Regions from separate parts of the Pseudoalteromonas sp. GABNS16E genome, predicted to be linked through region 2. Evidence: predicted binding sites of a transcription regulator. Region 2 holds the regulator's gene; the other holds the start of a gene.

Region 1 (10,596 bases), on a different contig from region 2:
CATCATGTAGCGAACACTTGCGCCCATTTCACGCAGGCGTTGCATGTTGTAGCGAATACTGCGCGAACCATCGGTATTTTGATCCCCATATTTAGGGTCGCCCTTACCTTGAATAACCACTACTTTATCCCATGCTGCTTCCATTTCGTCTGCCACAATTTGAGCAATGGCTGTACGGATTTGCTGGCCCATTTCAGAGCGATGACAGGTTATTTCAACCATGCCATCGGGGCGCAGCGCTATAAATAAGTTAGCACGGTTTGCTTGCTCAGAGGGTTGCTCTAACACGCCTGCAAACGCTTTTGGTGCACTGCCTACAAAATAAGTGCCTAATACTAATGCGCCTATTGCGCTGGTTTTTAAAAATTGGCGACGGTTTAAGTCAAAGTACGTATTGTCGTTTTTCATACTTCTTCCCCTTGTTCATTTGGGTCAAAATATTCAACGCCCGCAATGGTTTTAGCCGCCGACTTAATCGCTTTATGAATACGCGGATACGTACCACAACGGCAAATATTGCCCGACATATTACTCACTATTTCATCATCAGTGGGGTTGGGGTTAGCGGCTAATAAGCTTGCCGCTTGCATTATTTGCCCGCACTGACAAAACCCACATTGCGGCACTTTATGCTCAACCCAGGCTTTTTGCACGGGGTGATCGCCTTGCTCGCTTAACCCTTCAATAGAGGTAATAGCACGCCCTGCCACAGCCGATACCGGTAAAATGCACGAGCGCTGCGCTACGCCATCAATGTGTATGGTGCACGCACCACATTGCGCCATACCACAGCCAAACTTAGGCCCGGTTAAATTTAATTCATCTCGAAGATACCAAAGCACCGGCGTTGACGGATCGCCTGTAAACTCATGTTTATTACCATTAACGGTAAGCGTGATCATATTTAACTCCTTGGCAAAGCGCTTTAAAGGGATTCCTTGTTGCGCGAGAACGGTTTGAATAATTGCTACTTTTTTAGCCTACCACTTAGGATTGGTTTATTGAAATTTTTATCGGCGAACCGCCAACTTATAGCTGTTATTAAGTGGCAGCTTTATTGGATAGAGATAAGAGGGGTTTACTGATTCTACTTAGCACTTATAACAGGCTCATTTAATAACTGCTCATCATCTTTATATACTTCAAGCCAACCAGGTGGCGATGTATCGCAGCCAATAATAGTAACGTGTAATATGTAACTATAGCGTCCGTTTATAAACGTATAGTGGTGATTGCCGCCGCTACCCTCAAAGGTAATATCACCGTTAAATAAAACCATATCAGGCTTGTCCTTTGGCCTTTTATCACTACTCCACACTGCATAACGGTAATTTCTATCACCTAAATCATCAACGCGAATATGGTAGCTAGCCGTTTTCCAATCCAGCACTGGCTCTTCAAACGTATTAATACTTGGATGGAGTGATTGCTTGTCTTGTTCAATTAAGCGTTTAGCAAATGCCTGCTCTTTAGCTGTGTGGCTATTTATACCGGTAATTTTGCCGTCAGTATCAACCCACATCACGCCGTTATTTAGCATAATGCCACGCCAACCTATGCTATCCCAATCGGTATTAATATTAGAGCTGCCAATAACGGCAACTAGTTCATCGTCGAACACTTCATCAAAGCGGTTAATAAACTCAGCTTCATTTTTAATGCCGGGCAATGGATATTGCCTTTTTAGAGGGTAGCGAATATGCGCAGCAATCGCAGTTTTATCCTGCGCTTTAAAAGCAGCAATAACAGGTAAAACACTCTCGTGATACTTCTGCTCAAGCGCAAATGTGTTCGATGTGAAAAATAGGGATAGGCAAAGCAATATGTAATTTAGATACTTCATTAATAGTCCTTTATTTATTCTGATACTTAACAATCTTAAATGACTTGAAAGCAGCTCTAGCATATATAATTTCAACACCTCTATCCTGAATGCAGAGGGACTTCTCTAGCTCGCTTCTAGTTAACTTCGATTGGCATCCAATAATTATTTTAGATAGTTTCATGTCCTCATTGAATGGCTGAAAATAAAGACCATTTTCTTTTTCAAAGTTATTAAGGTCCCGAATTGTTCTATATTCTTTTTCATATTCCCAATGTTTGAATTTAGAAAGTAATAACTTTAGTGGGAAGCTTTGATCATCTATTAAATTACTTTTAAATCTTTCAGAATAATATTTTACTTCTTGAGCATCCTCTTTATTAGATAGCTCAAGTTCCACACATATGCCCTTGTGGTTATTAGCATAATGAGCCCACTGAACAGGGTTAGACCAAATTTTACTAAAGCACAATATTCCAAATTCTCTTGAAACACCTAGTTTCATCCTATTTAAGCTTGCACGTATATAAGGTGTGCTAGTTTCGATACCTAATAACTCAAAAGGGTCATTCAAATTGTCAAAAGTTGAAGCCTTAATCCTCCTATTTGATAAATTTTTTAAGCCAAACACCTCATCCATGTAATGATAAAGCTTCATTTAATCTATAATCCTATTATTTTTAGAAAAGAATATTTTCCTGAGTAAAAATCAAGTTATTCAGCTTTTTATTACTACTTATACTAAATAAACACTGAATACATATGAACCAATTTTTACTTCTTTTCTTTAATATAAAAAAACGAGCCAAATTTGGCTCGTTTTGTTTTTACTGATAGCTGACAGCTAAAAACTGAACGCTGCTCTTTTACTCTGGCTCATACCCCAAGTTAGGCGACAGCCATCTTTCAGCCTCTGCGAGCGTCATATTAGTTCGCTTGGCGTAGTCTTCCACCTGATCTTTTTGCACAGCGGCTACGGCGTAGTATTTTGCCTCTGGGTGTGAGAAATACCAGCCCGAAACCGCAGCCCCTGGCCACATGGCGTATGAGCTGGTGAGCTGCATGCCAATGCGTTTTTCGGTATCGAGTAACTGCCAAATTTTCTTTTTCTCGGTGTGCTCTGGGCACGCTGGGTAACCCGGTGCTGGGCGAATACCTTGGTAGTTTTCGCGAATTAGCTCATCGTTACTTAAATTTTCATCGGCTGCGTAACCCCAATATTCTTTACGCACTTGTTCGTGCAAGTATTCTGCAAACGCCTCGGCAAGCCTGTCGGCAACCGCTTTTACCATTATTTTATTGTAGTCGTCTTGCTGTGCGTCAAACGCGTCGGCTAGGTCGTCTTCTTCTAAACCGCCCGTTACTGCAAACGCGCCAAAGTAATCAGGTGTGCCTTTTGGCGCAATGTAGTCGGCTAAACAATAGTTAGCAAAGTCGGTTTTTTCGGTTTGCTGGCGTAAATGGCATGAGGTAGTTAACAGCTCTTTGCGGGTTTCGTCGGTGTAAATTTCTATGTCATCACCCACGCGGTTTGCAGGGAATAAACCAATGACACCTAAAGGTTGCAAAGCACCTGACTTTTCAAGGTCGTCGAGCATGTCGTTAGCGTCTTTAAACAAGCTACGTGCTTGCTCGCCAACGACTTCATCGTCCATTATGCGTGGGTATTTACCAGCGATTGACCACGTCATAAAATATGGGGTCCAATCTATGTATTTACGTAAAGTCGCAATTGATACATTTTTAAATTCGGTCACGCCCAGCTTTTTAGGCACCGGTGGCGTGTAGTTATCCCAATCAAGCTTGGCTGCGTTATCGCGGGCGCGCTGTATGGTAACTGGTTTTGAACGTGGCTTTTTGCGCGCTTGTTGCTCGCGTACTTTTTCGTATTCGGCTTTAGTTTTTTCTAAAAAGGCCGGTTTTAGCTCTTTAGATAATAAGCTTGATACCACGCCCACTGCACGACTGGCGTTATTTACATACACTACGCCTTTGTCGTACTGCGGTTCAATTTTAACGGCAGTATGCGCTTTAGAGGTAGTTGCGCCGCCAATCATTAGTGGTAATTCAAAGCCTCGGCGGGTCATTTCTTTGGCTACGTGTACCATTTCATCAAGCGATGGGGTAATTAAACCCGAAAGACCGATTATGTCGGCTTTTTCGTCAATCGCGGTTTGCAGTATTTTTTCGGCAGGTACCATTACACCTAAGTCGATTACTTCGTAGTTATTACATTGCAGTACTACGCCTACAATGTTTTTACCTATGTCGTGCACGTCGCCTTTTACGGTGGCCATAACCACTTTACCGTTAGTGGCACCTTCTTCTTTTTCGGCTTCTATGTATGGGTCTAGGTAGGCCACGGCTCGTTTCATCACGCGGGCCGATTTAACAACTTGCGGTAAAAACATTTTACCTGCGCCAAATAAATCCCCTACCACGTTCATGCCATCCATTAATGGCCCTTCAATTACGTGAATAGGTTTATCGGCAGCTGCGCGGCACTCTTCGGTATCTTCATCTATAAAGGTGGTAATGCCTTTTACAAGAGCGTGCTCTAGACGTTTTTCAACAGGCCATGTGCGCCACTCTAAATCTTCTACGCGTTCGGCTTGTGCCATACCTGAAAACTTAGGCGCTATTTCTACAAGGCGCTCACCTGCACCGGGGTCGGTGTTAAGGATTACATCTTCTACGGCTTTGCGAAGTTCCTCGGGGATGTCGTCGTAAACCGCAAGTTGCCCTGCGTTTACAATACCCATATCCATACCCGCTTTTATTGCGTGGTATAAAAACACTGAGTGAATGGCTTCACGCACGGGGTTATTGCCCCTAAACGAAAACGAGACATTAGACACCCCGCCCGACACTTTACAGTGTGGTAAGTTTTGTTTAATGCGGCGTGTACCTTCAATAAATTCTACTGCGTAATTGTCGTGCTCTTCTATACCGGTGGCTACGGCAAATATATTGGGGTCGAATATTATATCTTCCGGCGGAAAACCTATCTCTTCGACTAATATTTTGTAGCTGCGTTCACATATTTCGTATTTGCGGTCTGCGGTGTCGGCTTGGCCGTCGGTATCAAACGCCATTACAACAGCGGCTGCGCCAAAACGTTTAATAATTTTAGCCTGGCGTTTAAACGGCTCCTCCCCTTCTTTAAGCGATATTGAGTTAACAATAGCCTTGCCTTGAATACATTTAAGGCCTGCTTCTATTACTTCCCATTTAGAGGAGTCGACCATAATAGGCACTTTAGAAATATCGGGCTCTGAGGCAATTAAGTTTAAAAACTTAACCATGGCCGCTTTTGAGTCCAACATGGCTTCGTCCATGTTTATATCAATAACTTGGGCGCCGTTTTCTACTTGCTCGCGGGCTACGGTAAGCGCTGCTTCATAGTCTTCTTCCATGATTAAGCGTTTAAACATGGCAGAGCCGGTTACGTTGGTACGCTCGCCAACATTGGTAAATACTGCAATTTGCTGGGTCATGTTGGCTCCTAGTTTAAGTTACAGGCTTCAAGGCCTGATAAACGCATGCGAACATCAAGCTCTGGTAATACGCGAGGTTTTACCCCTTCAAGCCCTTTGGCAAACGCACGAATATGCGCAGGCGTGGTGCCGCAGCAACCACCAACAATATTTATGAAGCCCGATTTGCCCCAGTCTATAATCTCTTTCGCCATGTCCTCTGCTTCTAGGTCGTACTCACCAAATTCGTTAGGTAAACCTGCATTTGGGTGTACTGAGGTAAATGTTTCGCATACGCGCGAAAGCTCCTCTACGTATTGGCGTAGTAAATCTGGCCCTAAGGCGCAGTTAAGGCCTATAGAAAGCGGCTTGATATGGCGAATAGAGTTATAAAATGCTTCGGTGGTTTGCCCCGAAAGCGTACGCCCAGAGGCATCGGTAATTGTGCCTGAGATCATTACAGGTAATGTACGCCCTGCTTGCTCAAACGCTTCTTCTACTGCGAATGAGGCCGCTTTTGCATTTAGGGTGTCGAAAATGGTTTCGATAAGTATTAAATCAGCGCCGCCTTCCATTAATGCAAGGGTAGACTCAACATAGGCAGTAACCAGCTTATCAAACGTTACGTTACGGTAACCTGGGTCGTTTACATCTGGCGAAATTGAGCAGGTTTTAGAGGTTGGCCCTAACACACCGGCTACATAGCGTGGTTTTTCTGGGTTTTTAGCGGTGAACTCGTCACATATTGCGCGTGCGAGTTTGGCCGACTCTAAGTTTACCTCACGGCTTATGCTTGCCATGTCGTAATCTTCCATCGAAATGGTGGTTGAGTTAAAGGTATTGGTTTCAATAATGTCTGCACCGGCGGCTAAAAAGCTGCGGTGTATATCGGTTATTAACTCAGGTTTTGTAAGGCTTAATAAATCGTTATTGCCTTTAATTAGGACGTGCCAGTCTTTAAAGCGCTCGCCTCGGTAGTCTTCTTCTTCAAGCTTGTGAGTTTGGATCATGGTACCCATGGCGCCATCTAAAATTAAAATACGCTCTTTTAATGCAGCGCTTAATTCGCTGTGTTTATTATTGTTTTGCACGTTATTCGGCATAGTTGTTAGTCCTCACATCTTGGCTAACTAAATTAATATCATAAGGGGTCGTTTGGTACACGTAGTAATTTAACCAGTTCGAAAACAGCAAAAAGGCATGGCTTTGCCACGTTTTTGACGGCTTTTTGTTTGCATCGTTATCTGGAAAATAGTTTTCGGGTTTTGGCGCATCAGGGCTTTTTTGTAAATCGCGTTCGTACTCTGCTTTTAGTGTGTCGGCATCATATTCTGGGTGGCCGGTTATAAACACTTGGCTGCCCGACTTATTTTTCATTAAGTAAGCGCCTACTTTTTCAGAGCCTGCCAGCACGACTATATCGTCGCAGGCATTTATTTTATTTATATCTATGTGGCCATAACGTGAGTGCGGCACTAAAAAGGTGTCGTCAAAGCCACGAGTAAGTGCCCCGTGATCAAAGTAACACTGGTGAGTAAACACACCACAAAGTTTATCTTCTTTTAAATCGCGTTTTAAATTGTAACGATGATACAACGCGGCATGCGCCGCCCAGCACGAAAACAGCGTAGAGGTAACGTGCTGCTCTGCCCAATCAATAATCACTTTTAGCTCATCCCAGTACGCAACATCGTCGTATTCAAGGTGTGCTAGTGGCGCGCCGGTAACAATTAACGCATCGTAGTTATTGTCTTTCACTTCTGAAAAATAACGATAAAAGGTATCTAGGTGCTCTTCTGAGTTGCTACTGCTGCGATGCGTATCTAGGCGTAATAGCTCTACATTTACTTGCAAAGGAGAATTGGCAAGCAAACGAATAAACTGCACTTCGGTTTCTACTTTATTAGGCATTAAATTTAAAATAGCCAAACGCATAGGACGAATTTCTTGCGTTTTTGCGCGACTTTTTGGCATTACAAACACGTTTTCTTCACGTAAACGGGCAATAGCCGGTAGCTCGTCTTTCACTGTAATTGGCATATTTTTTACTCCTACTCATAAAAACCGAGAATTTATACGCTCTCATTATGAACAGTATGCTAAAAATATCAACCTCTAGATGTATAGATGTCTAAATGAAATTTATTCATGATTTTATACTTTATCAACCTGCAGCCATTAGCGCTTTAAAACCCGCCATTCGTTGACTGTTTCACCTGTGAGCCACTACAATACAACATTGAAATTTTTATTATTATTTGAAGGCTTTCCTCCATGGTTTTACCTGATAAGTTTATATTCTCGATGAGTCGAGTATCTAAAGTTGTGCCACCTAAGCGCACAATTTTAAAAGATATTTCGTTGCACTTTTTCCCTGGCGCTAAAATTGGTGTGCTAGGTTTAAATGGTGCTGGTAAATCTACATTACTTCGCATTATGGCCGGTGTTGACCAAGACTTTGAAGGTGAAGCCCGCCCTCAACCTGGTACTAAAATTGGTTACTTACCGCAAGAGCCAGTACTGGATGAAAGCAAAACAGTACGCGAAATAGTTGAAGAAGCTGTTGGCGAAGTAAAACATGCCCTTAATCGCCTTGACGAAGTGTACAACGAGTACGCGATGGAAGACGCTGACTTTGACGCCCTAGCAAAAGAGCAAGGTAAGCTTGAAGCAATCATTCAAGCGCACGATGGCCACAACATCGATAACGTTTTAGAGCGCGCTGCCGATGCACTTCGTTTACCTGAATGGGATGCTAAAATTGAGCACCTTTCAGGTGGTGAGCGCCGCCGTGTTGCTATTTGTCGTTTATTACTCGAAAAGCCAGATATGCTTATTCTCGATGAGCCTACTAACCACTTAGATGCTGAGTCGGTTGCTTGGCTTGAGCGCTTCTTACATGATTACGAAGGCACTGTTGTGGCGGTAACGCATGACCGTTACTTCCTTGATAATGTAGCTGGCTGGATACTAGAGCTTGACCGTGGTGAAGGTATTCCGTGGGAAGGTAACTACTCTTCTTGGCTTGAGCAAAAAGATGCGCGCTTACAACAAGAGCAAAAATCTGAAAAAGCACGTCAAAAATCAATTGCTCAAGAGCTTGAGTGGGTTCGTTCAAACCCTAAAGGTCGCCAAGCTAAGTCTAAAGCGCGTATGGCGCAGTTTAGTGAGCTACAGCAGTCTGATTACCAAAAGCGTAACGAAACTAACGAGCTATTTATTCCACCTGGTCCGCGTTTAGGCGACCAAGTGCTTGAAGTTAATAACTTACGTAAGAGTTTTGGCGATCGCGTATTAATCGACGATTTAAGCTTTAGTATGCCAAAAGGCGCGATAGTGGGCATTATCGGTGCCAATGGCGCGGGTAAATCAACCCTATTTAAAATGCTAAGCGGCGAAGAGCAACCTGATAGCGGCAGCATTAGCGTAGGTGAAACTGTAGAGCTTGCAACGGTTGATCAGTTCCGTGGCAATATGGACGAAAGCAAAACTGTATTCCAAGAAATATCTGACGGGCAAGACGTGCTAAAAATTGGTAACTTTGAGTTCCCAAGCCGTGCATACGTTAGCCGCTTTAACTTTAAAGGTAACGATCAGCAAAAGTTTGTAAAAGACTTATCAGGTGGTGAGCGTAACCGTTTACACCTTGCTAAGCTTTTAAAAGCGGGTGGTAACGTAGTACTACTGGATGAGCCAACCAATGACCTTGATGTTGAAACACTACGCGCCCTTGAGAACGCTATTTTAGAGTTCCCAGGCTGTGTAATGTGTATATCGCATGACCGTTGGTTCCTTGACCGTATTGCAACACACATTTTAGATTACCGCGACGAAGGCCAAATTAACTTCTTTGATGGTAACTACACTGAATACGAAGAGTGGCTTAAAAAGACCTTAGGCGCAGAAGCTGCACAACCTAAGCGTATTAAGTATAAAAAAATTGGTTAATTGTTAACTGATATAACAAACCCTGCATTTATGCGGGTTTTTTTTATGCCATTTTTTATCGCTATGGGCTATTTCCCGCTATGCTTGATTTAAATATTACAATAAAGGCACTCGTTTTATGGAAAATCGACGTCAGTTCTCGCGTATTCTTTTTTCAACCGCGGCTCAATTAGAATTTGCAGGAGAGAGCTACCCATGCAAATTACTCGATGTATCTTTACATGGCGCACTCATTACTAAATGCGCGGCGTTTAGTGGCACAAAAAATAGCGAAGCCACCTTGCGCTTTACCTTGCCACAAAGCGATATAGAAATAAAAATGGAGGTGTTTATTTGCCACATAGAAGATAAACACATCGGCCTTAATTGCCACCATATAGATATAAACAGCATTACCTATTTAAAACGGTTAGTTGAACTTAATTTAGCCGATGAACAATTACTTCATCGCGAGCTTGCCTCATTGATTGAATAGCGGCAATAGACTCCCTTAGTTAAGTTTATTACCATAGCGCAAACTTTATTATTGATACGGTTATGCGCCTAAACCCTCACTTACCTTTGGTCTATCACAGTAATTATTCGTTTAGCTTTGACCCTAAGCACCGATTTGTAATGAGTAAATTTGCTCATTTATATGAGCAGGTTAAAGGTTTAGGCATTGCAGGTAATAATTTAGTAGAGCCTATTTTGGGCTCCCCTGAACCACTTGAACTGGTACACTGCGAAAACTACATTCACGATTTATGGCATAACCGTCTAGACGAAAAAGCCATGCGCCGCATTGGCTTACCTTGGTCGCAACCGCTAATGGACCGCACATTCACCGCCCCACAAGGCACGTTACACACTGCACGCTTAGCATTAAAGCATGGCTTAGCCTGTCATTTAGCAGGCGGTACACACCATGCACATACTGATTTTGGCTCAGGTTTTTGTATGGTGAACGACTTAGCCTTTACCGCGCAAACATTAATACAAAGCGGTGAAGTGACCAACGTGCTCATTTTTGATTTAGACGTACACCAAGGCGATGGCACAGCTGCAATGCTTGCGCATCAACCGTATGCGTATACATGCTCTATACACTGCGAAAAAAACTTCCCGTTTAGAAAATCCCCCAGCGATTTAGACATAGGCCTTGCTAACAATATGCAAGACGCAGAATACTTAGGCGTTGTGGATGATACGCTGCAGTTTTTACTAAAAGAACTCAACCCCGATTTAGTCCTATACGATGCCGGTGTAGATATTTGGCAAGAGGATGGCTTAGGCAAACTAGATATAAGCTGGGACGGCATTAAACAGCGTGACCATTTAGTGTTTAAGCGCTGCCTTGAACATAACACC
Region 2 (10,596 bases):
ACTTAACTTTACCGTCATACGTCCCTAAGTAATTATTTACAGTTACCCTATGCAGCGTTTCATCCGCTGCGGTGATCAGTGCCCACATTTGCCCGTTAGAGCCTAATGTACCTTTCATTGATAAGTTATCGAGCGGGTACTTTTCTAGTGGCTCTCTCACTCTATCAGGGTCAGGGTGTAAACAATTTTTAACTTGCGTTAGTTTATTTTGAATAATTTCAGGCTGCGGAGCCACAAAAGGGCTGCGTAACTGCGATGCATTATATTCAAAATGTTCAAACTGCGTTAATTCAGGTATTTCCTCTACTTTAGCAGTAGTGCTTGCCTTAACTTGGTCAATAAATTCTTTTTGCTCAGACGTATCGTCGTTACAACCTGCCAACAATAAAACTGACAATGATAATAAAGGGACTAATCTCACTTTTTAACCCCTTCTTCATAACGATATGTTTTTGCTACCACACTGAATGTTAGTTGCTTTTCGCCAGATGATACAATCGAAAAGTCATGTAAACTTACAATTCGTGGTAATTGGGCTACTTTTCCTACAAACTCACCAAATTCATGGTAAGTGCCTATTACTTCAATTTTAATTGGCAACTCAGTATAAAACTCTTTTTCGACTTCAGGTAACCAGCCAATTTTCAAAAATGTTAAACCGCTAGTAGTACCTACATAAGATAAATCGTCTAACAGGCCAGGGGTTTCATTTGAGGTAGGTAATCGCTTTAGTAGTTTAGAAAACTTATCTTCCATTTCAACCATTTGCTCGCGGTATATGTCAAGCTTACTGGCTACGGCATACTTTGTTCTGTAGGTACTGCGTAGCTCTACTTCTTTAGCTACCGCGCTGTGATAGCTGTCTATTTCATCAGATACCAATAGGCTATAACTAAAAAACAACACTAAACCGGCTATAAATAAGCAACAAATTGCTTTTACTGCAACGGGCCACTCGCCAATGTTGTCGAGCTCAATTTCATTCCAATCTATTTCATTTAAGGCTTTTAAATCAAGGTTCATCACTTACCTCACCAATTTCATCAAATGGTTTTACGTAAAACTCCATATTAAAATCACTGAGTAACCGTGATGTTTGATCGCCTGCCACAATGCCTTGCATGGTAGGTCTTTCTAATAAATATGAGCCTTGTACCTGACGCAGCATAGTAGATAAACGATTGTTTGATTCACTGCGCCCTACTACATCAATTTGACTACCACGGCGCTCAAGCTTAGTTAAATACACGCCTTGAGGAACAATCTTAGCTACTTCATCCATAATTTGAGTACCTAAATTACGGCTGCTTTGTAGCTCTTCAATCAAATGCATACGTTGTTGTAAGTTTTCTTTTTTTCTATCTAAACCTCTTATTTCACTGATTTTTTTATCAAGCATGCTGATTTCTGAGCTTAAATAATTATTTTTTAAATTTTGACCATCTTTTAAACCCGCATAAAAAGAACTAAGTAAATACATACTTAAAAAACAAAATACTGCAACGGCCACTAAAATTGTTATAAATTTCTTTTTTGATTCTTCACGCTGTAGCTCTCGCCACGGCAATAGATTTATATGTGGCATGATGAAAAGCTCCTTAATGCCAAACCAGTAGCAATTGCAAACTGCGTTCTATTTCGCTGCATTACATTTCTGTCTACTTTTGGCGAAACTTCCATATTTGCAAATGGTTCAGCAACCACAGCATGAATACCGAGCTCTTCAATTAACAACCTATCTAAACCGTCAATCATCGATGTTCCGCCGGTTAGCACAATATAATCTACTTGATCTTTACCTGTGGTTGTTAAAAACATTTGTACCGCACGGCGCACTTGTTGCAATAATGATGTTTGAAACGGTGCCAGCACTTCAAAGGTATAATTAGGGGGTAAGTCACCCGTTGTTTTGCCTATTTCAGCCTCATCAAAGCCTTTGTTATAATAAGACACAATGCTGTTAGTATATTGGTCGCCACCAAATACTTGGTCACGGGTATAAATTGTTTCTCCCGCTTGAACAACACTGACCAGCATTAAAACAGCGCCAATATCTACCACAGCAACACACTTATTAAAGGCGTCACTTGGTAATTGCTGATAATACACATCCATTGCTCTACTTAACGCATAGCTTTCAACATCAACCACTTTAGCGGTTAAGTTTGCCGCCTCAAGTGCGCCCACACGGGCTTCAACACTTTCTGTACGCGCAGCAGATAACAACACATTCATTTTACTCGGGTCGGCTTCGTTGGTAGAGAGCTTTTCAAAATCTAAACTCACTTCATCAAGAGGGTAAGGTATTAAGCTGTCAGCTTCTATTTCAATTTGGGACTCTAATTCAGCGTCACTTAATGAAACATCCATAAAAATAACTTTAGTGATAACGGTTTGCCCTGATACAGCCACTGCCGCTGATTTTAAAGATTTTGGTAGTTTTCTTTTTAATTTTGTAATTATGTTACCAATTGCTTCAATATCCTGAATAGAGCGCTCGCTCATTGCGCCTTTTGGCATAGGTTCAATTGCAAGTGCTTCTAGTCGAAATCCCGTTTCAATTTCACTTAAAAGCACTGCTTTGATAGAGTGCGATCCGATATCAATTCCGACCATCGCAGTGGATGGCTTTTGAAATAGTTGACTTAGCATGTTTGCAACTTGACCTTTGTTTTAATAATAAACAAGTTATAATTTTTTTAGTAAAAAATATTATTCATTTTTTAATCAATATATACTAGCAGTCTAAACTCGCAATTGGGAGTCCATTTAGGGAAATATAAGTGATTTTATTAAAACGAACATTACAATTTTTTATCATTTGCACGTTATTTGGTCTGATCACTTTAATCAGCCTTTATTATTACGTTAAACCTGATATCCCCAGTGTGCAAGTTTTAAAAGACGTGCAATTACAAACCCCTATGCAAGTCTTTACAAAAGATGGACTCTTAATTAATCAATTTGGTGAAAAACGCCGCATTCCCGTCACTATAGACGAAATCCCCCAACCTTTAATTGATGCTTTTTTAGCAACAGAAGACAACCGTTTTTATGACCATATTGGTATAGACCCTATTGGTATTGTCCGCTCTGCTATTGTGTTAATTTCAACAGGTGAGAAAAAACAAGGCGCGAGTACCATTACTATGCAGCTTGCTCGTAACTTCTTTTTAACACGAGAAAAAGCGTATATTCGTAAAGTTAAAGAGATTTTTATAGCTCTACATATTGAAAGTGTATTAACAAAAGACGAAATTCTTGAGCTGTATCTTAATAAAATAGAACTAGGTAATCGTGCATTTGGTATTGGTGCTGCTGCTCAAGTTTACTATGGCAAAGAGCTAAAAGACCTCACTCTTGCACAAATGGCAATGATTGCCGGCTTACCTAAAGCCCCTTCGGCGCTTAACCCAATTCGTAACCCAATTAGAGCTAAAGCACGCCGTAATGTAGTGCTTGGTCGCTTGCTTACTGAAAACTATATTACGCAAAAACAATACAACGATGCGGCTAACCAGCCTATCACTGCTTATTTTCACGGTGCTGAAATAGACCTTTACGCCCCTTATATCTCTGAGATGGTTCGTGCTGAGATGGTTGAGCGCTACGGTGTAGAAAAAGCATATAACTCTGGATTTAAGATATTTACCTCTGTGGAGTCTAAAGTTCAAAAGGCTGCGCAAACAGCTTTAGTTAATAATTTACATAACTATGATATGCGTCATGGCTTTCGTGGGCCTGTAGACGTGTTATGGGATCCAGAAACACAGCCTGCCTTAAGTGAGCAGCAAATTATAGAAAAGCTAAAACCTGTTAAAGAAATAGCTGATTTGCATGCTGGCGTGGTGTTAAATGTGACAGAGAAAACCGCTGACGTTATTTTAAAAAATGGCCAGCGCACCACACTTGATTGGGATAATTTAAAATGGGCGCGCAAATACATTACTCGCTACCGCCAAAGTTTTGCCCCTAAAGCCGCTACTGACATTCTTACCCCTGGCATGCAAATATGGCTGCGTAAAAATAACGACAGCAGTTACCTACTAAGCCAAATACCAGAAGCTGCCAGTGCACTTGTTTCACTCGACCCACAAGATGGTCGTATTAAAGCTATAGTAGGCGGTTACAGTTTTGAGCAAAGCCAATACAACCGAGCGGTACAAGCTAAGCGCCAAGTTGGCTCTAATATTAAACCCTTTATATATTCTGCTGCGCTCGAAAATGGCTATACATTAGCCTCTATTTTAAACGACGCGCCAATAAACCAGTGGGATAAAAGTTTAGGTGTAGCGTGGCGACCAAAAAACAGCCCAGCAGTTTATAATGGCCCTATACGTATTCGCCGTGCACTTGCACAATCTAAAAACGTTATTTCTGTGCGCTTACTTCGTGGTGTAGGGTTACAACGCACCGCCGATCACTTGCTTAAGTTTGGTTTTAAAGATGCTGATATTAACCGCAGTGAATCGTTAGCATTAGGCAGTGCATCAATCACGCCATTAGAGCTTGCTCGCGGCATGAGCGCATTTGCTAATGGCGGTCACTTAATTGAACCTTACTTTATATCTGAAATTCAAGATGCTTATGGCAATGTACTATTTAAAGCAAACCCGGCTCTTGCTTGCGATGAAGACGAGCTATTACCCGTCTCTCAAGCAGTGGATAGCTTTGCCAACAATAACCTAGATACCGACATAACAGATGATACAGCCACGCAACCACGTTGTGCACCACGTGTTATTTCAAAGCAAAATGCTTTTTTAATTGCTGAAGCAATGCACAGCGCAGTATGGGGTGGCGGAAGCTGGACCCATAAAACAGGCTGGAGCGGGACAGGTTGGCGTGCGCAAGCATTAGATAGACGCGATCTATCGGGTAAAACAGGCACAACCAATGACTCTGTTGATACTTGGTTTAGCGGCTTTAACCGCAATGTAGTAACATCTGTATGGGTTGGTTTTGACAACCCAGGTAACTCGTTAGGGCGCTCCACCTATAATAACAACCTAGATAGCAGCCAAATCTCTGGTGCTGAATCGGGCGCCAAAACGGCACAACCTGCTTGGGTTGATTTTATGAAAGTGGCGCTTGAGGGCACACCAGAGGCGCCAATAGAGCCTCCTGAAGGGCTAGTTTCAATTCGTATCGATTTAAAAACAGGTTTGTTAAGTCATAAAAACGACTACACCAGTCGCTTTGAATATTTTGAAAAAGGCACTGCACCTACAAAATATGTGCTGTCTCAGCCAACTGATATTTTTGAAGAAGATACAAAAACAGAAGAAGAGTTATTCTAAAAACAAAACGGCAGCTTACACAAGCTGCCGTTTTACTATTAATATTTGCCTGCGCTATTTTAGGTTTTTAACTAACCAATATAAATCAGAATGCACTCCCGCGGCGGTCACTTCTTTGCCTGCCCCAGGGCCTTGTATTACTAAGGCGTTTTCGTTGTACCACTGGCTATTAATAACAAAGATATTATCGCCAGGTGTTAAGTTAGCTAAGGCGTCCCCTTTAGGCGCGTAAGTTATACCTACCTTCGCCGATACTTTACCCTGCTCTAATGCCAATAAACCGGTATACCTAAGTACAGCATCTTGAGCATTTGCCGCATCGGCATGGTGTTTAATAAAGGCATTTAGCTTATCTTTATTCACTAAAAAGTCATCCCATGAACCTTGGGCTAGCTCATCAGGCATTAATGCTTGTAAGCTTATATCATTTAAATCTAATTCAATGCCAAGCTCGCGCGCAAGTATCAGCAATTTACGTTGCATATCGCGGCCCGATAAATCCTCGCGAGGATCAGGCTCTGTAAAGCCCATTTTTTGCGCTTCAAGAACAAGGTCAGAAAATGCCACACTGCCATCGTACTTACTGCATAGCCACGAGAGTGTGCCCGAGAAAACACCTTCAATACGGGTAATTTTATCGCCACTATTTTGTAAATCGGCCAACGCAAAGTTAATTGGCAACCCTGCCCCTACACTGGTGTTGTAGCGCCAATGCAAGTTACGCTCGCTAATACTTTGGCGCAGCGCGTTATACCAACTAGATGCAGCAGTGCCCGCGTACTTGTTAGCACTTATTAAATGACAGTCTCGCTCTACAAAGTCAGTGTATAATTGGCTAAATTGCTCGCTTGCCGTTATATCAACAACAACTTTGTGCTCGTAATCAAGTTCGTTTAATGCACTTAATAAATCCGCCTGCTCATAAGCAACGGCATTATGCTGCCATTGTTTTTTCCACTGTCCGAGTGTAATACCCGAGGCATTAAATAGCATATGTTGCGAGCGAATTAACCCAACTAGCTTAATACTATAATCGCCCGACAAACGCTTAAATTGAGCATCTAGCTGGCTTAAAAATTCATCGCCTACATTACCTAAGCCAGCCACAACCAGAGCAACTTCTTGACCTTTATTAATTAATTTTTCGTGCAATAAACTAAGTACATCGCTTTCTATTAACTGATCTGTTAACAGCAATGTATAGCCTGTATCTTGATGAATAAAACGAGGGTGAATACTTTGCTGATTTAAAACCTCAGCCGCTAATGTACTTAGCGTATAAACATCTTGTGTAGGCGCAACCACCGCGCAGCCATTTAAATTAGACTCGCTTATATTTGCTCGCCCAGCAAAATAACTCACTACTTGATGCGTTGCACCCGCGGGCACAACTAAGTATGTATCGCCGTTGTGTATAAAATGATGAAGGCTGTGCTGAATAAGCTGGCTAACATGCGCCACTTCACCCGCGTTAAGGCCTTCAACGAGCAGTAAATCAACGTTTTGTAATGTAGTAATAAAACGTTTTTGCTTAGCTTTGCCTTGTTTTACAATATCGGTAGGGGCAGTTTGTACATCAAAACTACTACGTACAGCCAGTTTAATATTACTGTTTTTTAAAGGCGAAAGCGTTTTAGCATGTAACACAGGGTTACCCAATCGAGCTAATAAGTTAGCTTGTTCACGGCACACCTTGTTGTACTTAATCGCCTTTTCAACTTTACGTGGGTCGGCACTAAATACCCCTGGCGTATCAGTCCAAATACATACATTTTGTGCGTCGCAATAATTGGCTAATAAGGTGGCGCTGTAATCACTGCCATTGCGCCCAAGCGTAACTGTTTTACCATCAGCACTTGCTGCGATAAACCCTGTTACTACGTTAATTTTATTTGCATCAATAACTTGGCTGCATTGCTGTTTGTTTTGCGCATGCAAAAGCTCCCCGCTTGTTACACTAAACAGCGCTCTAGCATCATGAGCACACGCTTGAATGTTTAATTGCGTTAAATAGGCTGCCAATAATCGCGCAGACCACAGCTCACCATGCGCCAGTAAGGCCGCCTCTTGCAACTGCTGCTTGCTGGCTTGCTCCGCTACATCACTTAGCTCTTGCGCTAACACAGCTAAAGCCGTGTGTTTAGCATCGGCTTTTAATAACTCTTCAATTAATGCCGTTTGGTGATTACTCAATTGCAGCAAAATATCAGCAACGGCTTGCTTATCTTGTTGTTGATAACTTTGCCACAGCGATACCAATGTATCGGTGGTTTTACCCGCAGCAGATACAACCACGCAATCGCCAGGCTGTGTGTGGCCAATAATTATTTTTGCCACACTTTGATAGCGCTCGCCCGAGCTTAAGCTCGAGCCGCCAAATTTATGTACACTGTTTACCATACTCAATCACCACAAAGCTGGATGAGCAGCCTGCTGCTTTACATCACCATTGGCATTGCCTGCAGCTTTACCAACACGCCCTACATTTTTATTTTGACCAGGTTTAACTAAGTTAAATACACGTTCAAAATCAGCCAGTAGGTCTTCTACATCTTCAATACCGACCGAAATACGAATTAGCGTATCGCCCACACCCGCCTCTAAACGTGCTTGAGCTTCCATACCTGCGTGAGTCATGGTCGCAGGATGACAAATTAAACTCTCAACCCCACCTAACGATTCTGCTAAGCTAAATTCTTTAAGGCTTGTTAAAAACGCCGCAGCATCATTCACATCGCCTTTAATATCAAAACTAACCATACCACCAAACCCAAGCTGTTGGGCTTTAGCAAGCGCATGTTGAGGATGCGATTCAAGGCCTGGGTAGTAAACTTGGCTAACATACTCAGAGCTTTCTAGGTATTTAGCAATTGCCAGGGCATTTTCTTGGTGCTGTTTTAAACGCACATTTAAAGTACGTAAACCACGTAACGTTAAATAGCTATCAAATGGTGCGCCGGTAATACCAATGTTATTGGCCCACCAAGCAAGCTCATCACCAAGCTCTTGTGTAGCAGCAACAACTGCACCGCCTACAACATCAGAATGGCCGTTTATATATTTAGTGGTTGAGTGCACAACAATATCTACGCCAAACTTAATTGGGTTTTGTAATGCCGGTGATAAAAAGGTGTTATCGGCGGCCACTAATGCACCGCACTGTTTTGCTATATCCGTCACGGCTTTAATATCCGTTAGGCGCAGCACAGGGTTACTTGGTGTTTCTATCCAAATTAATTTAGGTTTAATGGTTAAAATTTGTTCTAGGCTTTCTGGTTTAGTTAAATCAAGCACTTTAAGTTTAAGCAAGCCGCGCTTTTCTAACGACGTAAATAAACGGTAGCTGCCGCCATAACAATCGTGAGGAATAACCAATGTATCATCGTTATTTAATAACTGTGTGGCTAAGTGCACTGCTGCCATGCCCGTAGCAGTAATAATTCCGCGTGCGCCACCTTCAAGCTCTGCTAGAGTGTCAGCTAAAATATCGCGATTAGGATTACCACTGCGTCCATAGTCGTATGCGCGCTTAGTATCAAAATCGGCAAACGAATAAGTCGTCGATAAATAAATTGGCGGTACAACGGCGCCATGATGTTTATCGGCATCAACCCCATTTCGTACAGCAATGGTTGCTTTGTTTTTTTCGCTCATATTCGTCACCTGATTAATTTGGATGTTTAGACGTCTAAAAGAGTAAGTTATCCATTATAATAAGTCAAAGCATTTAAAGCTCTAGATGGCTAAAAATAACAGACGCGTAAAACTTCAATGAGGCTGTATTTACTATTACAGACAGCTTATTAAGATAGATTGCTATCTATTATTTGACTATCTTTTTTAAAACGATAGAATTTCACGCATATTTACACGCTTTTAACGCCGTGTGAGAAATTAATAATCTGAGGCAACGATACATCTTATGGCTAAATGGAATGGTGAGTATATTCACCCATACGCAGAACACGGGAAAAAATCAGAGCAAGTTAAAAAGATCACCGTTTCGATCCCGCTAAATGTATTAAAAGTATTAACTGATGAGCGTACACGTCGTCAAATAAACAACCTGCGTCATGCAACAAACAGCGAGTTACTATGCGAAGCGTTTTTGCATGCCTTTACAGGCCAGCCATTACCTAATGATGATGACCTACGTAAAGATAACGCAGAAAAAGTACCTGAAGAAGTTAAAAAAATAATGCAAGAAATGGGTTTAGAAGTGCCTATTTTAGACGAAGAATAAAACGTCTTTTTAAACAAAAAAACCTCAGCATGCTGAGGTTTTTTTGTTTCAGCGCTATATATTACGCCATATAATTTTCCGGTAAGTCAATTTGTGCCACGCCCGACTCAACAGCAGCAATAGCAACCGCCTTGGCTATACGTGGTAATAAACGCGGGTCCATAGGTTTAGGAATAATGTAGTCTGCACCAAATTCGAGCTTTTCTACACCCGCTGCTTTTAATACTTGCTCAGGCACTGGCTCTTTAGCAATACTACGAATAGCTTCAACAGCCGCTATTTTCATTTCATCGTTAATTGCGCTTGCACGTACATCAAGTGCACCACGGAAAATAAACGGGAAACATAAAACATTATTAACTTGGTTAGGGAAATCAGAACGCCCCGTTGCCATAATTAAGTCTTTACGTGCACTGTGCGCAAGCTCAGGTGCAATTTCAGGATCTGGGTTTGAACATGCAAACACCACTGGCTTATCAGCCATTAGTTTTAGATCTTCAGGTGCAAGTAAGTTAGGACCCGATACACCTACAAACACATCAGCATCAGCAATTACATCTTGTAGAGTACGCTTATCTGTATTGTTAGCAAAAAGCTGTTTGTATTCGTTTAAGTCATCGCGGCGAGTATGAATAACCCCTTTGCGGTCTAGCATATAAATATGTTCGCGCAGTGCACCACACTTAATTAACAGCTCCATACAAGCAACCGCTGCAGCGCCTGCACCTAAACATACAATAATGGCATCTTCTATTGATTTGCCCTGCACTTCTAAGGCGTTAAGCATACCTGCCGCAGTTACAATAGCGGTACCGTGTTGGTCATCATGAAAAACCGGAATACTGCAACGCTCAATAAGTGCTTTTTCAATTTCAAAACACTCTGGCGCTTTAATATCTTCTAAGTTAATACCACCAAACGTGTCTGCAATATTAGCCACTGTATTTATAAAGTCTTCGGTGGTGCGATGCTTAACTTCAATATCAATAGAATCTAAGCCAGCAAAACGTTTAAATAAAAGCGCCTTACCTTCCATAACAGGTTTAGAGGCTA

What was found. The regulator MetJ, encoded in region 2, represses methionine synthesis genes. The targets are predictions, from matches to a motif close to TAGACGTCTAGACGTCTA.
Region 1: metA (homoserine O-acetyltransferase MetA) is a predicted target of MetJ. The motif match lies at 7,415-7,432, and genes of this name have one in related genera.

Annotation. Positions count from the first base shown of each region.
Region 1 covers NZ_JAQREZ010000004.1:59,006-69,601, forward strand. The annotation lists gene PSI06_RS03090 (xanthine dehydrogenase family protein molybdopterin-binding subunit) at 1-408, opposite strand, end outside; gene PSI06_RS03095 ((2Fe-2S)-binding protein) at 405-902, opposite strand; gene PSI06_RS03100 (hypothetical protein) at 1,088-1,843, opposite strand; gene PSI06_RS03105 (DUF2971 domain-containing protein) at 1,854-2,480, opposite strand; gene metH (methionine synthase) at 2,689-5,319, opposite strand; gene PSI06_RS03115 (homocysteine S-methyltransferase family protein) at 5,328-6,401, opposite strand; gene metA (homoserine O-acetyltransferase MetA) at 6,391-7,338, opposite strand; gene ettA (energy-dependent translational throttle protein EttA) at 7,573-9,246, shown strand; gene PSI06_RS03130 (PilZ domain-containing protein) at 9,365-9,721, shown strand; gene PSI06_RS03135 (histone deacetylase family protein) at 9,784-10,596, shown strand, end outside.
Region 2 covers NZ_JAQREZ010000001.1:169,731-180,326, reverse strand. The annotation lists gene PSI06_RS00780 (pilus assembly protein PilP) at 1-421, opposite strand, end outside; gene PSI06_RS00775 (type 4a pilus biogenesis protein PilO) at 418-1,023, opposite strand; gene PSI06_RS00770 (PilN domain-containing protein) at 1,013-1,585, opposite strand; gene PSI06_RS00765 (pilus assembly protein PilM) at 1,573-2,652, opposite strand; gene PSI06_RS00760 (penicillin-binding protein 1A) at 2,784-5,300, shown strand; gene metL (bifunctional aspartate kinase/homoserine dehydrogenase II) at 5,355-7,700, opposite strand; gene metB (cystathionine gamma-synthase) at 7,707-8,954, opposite strand; gene metJ (met regulon transcriptional regulator MetJ) at 9,223-9,543, shown strand; gene PSI06_RS00740 (malic enzyme-like NAD(P)-binding protein) at 9,605-10,596, opposite strand, start outside.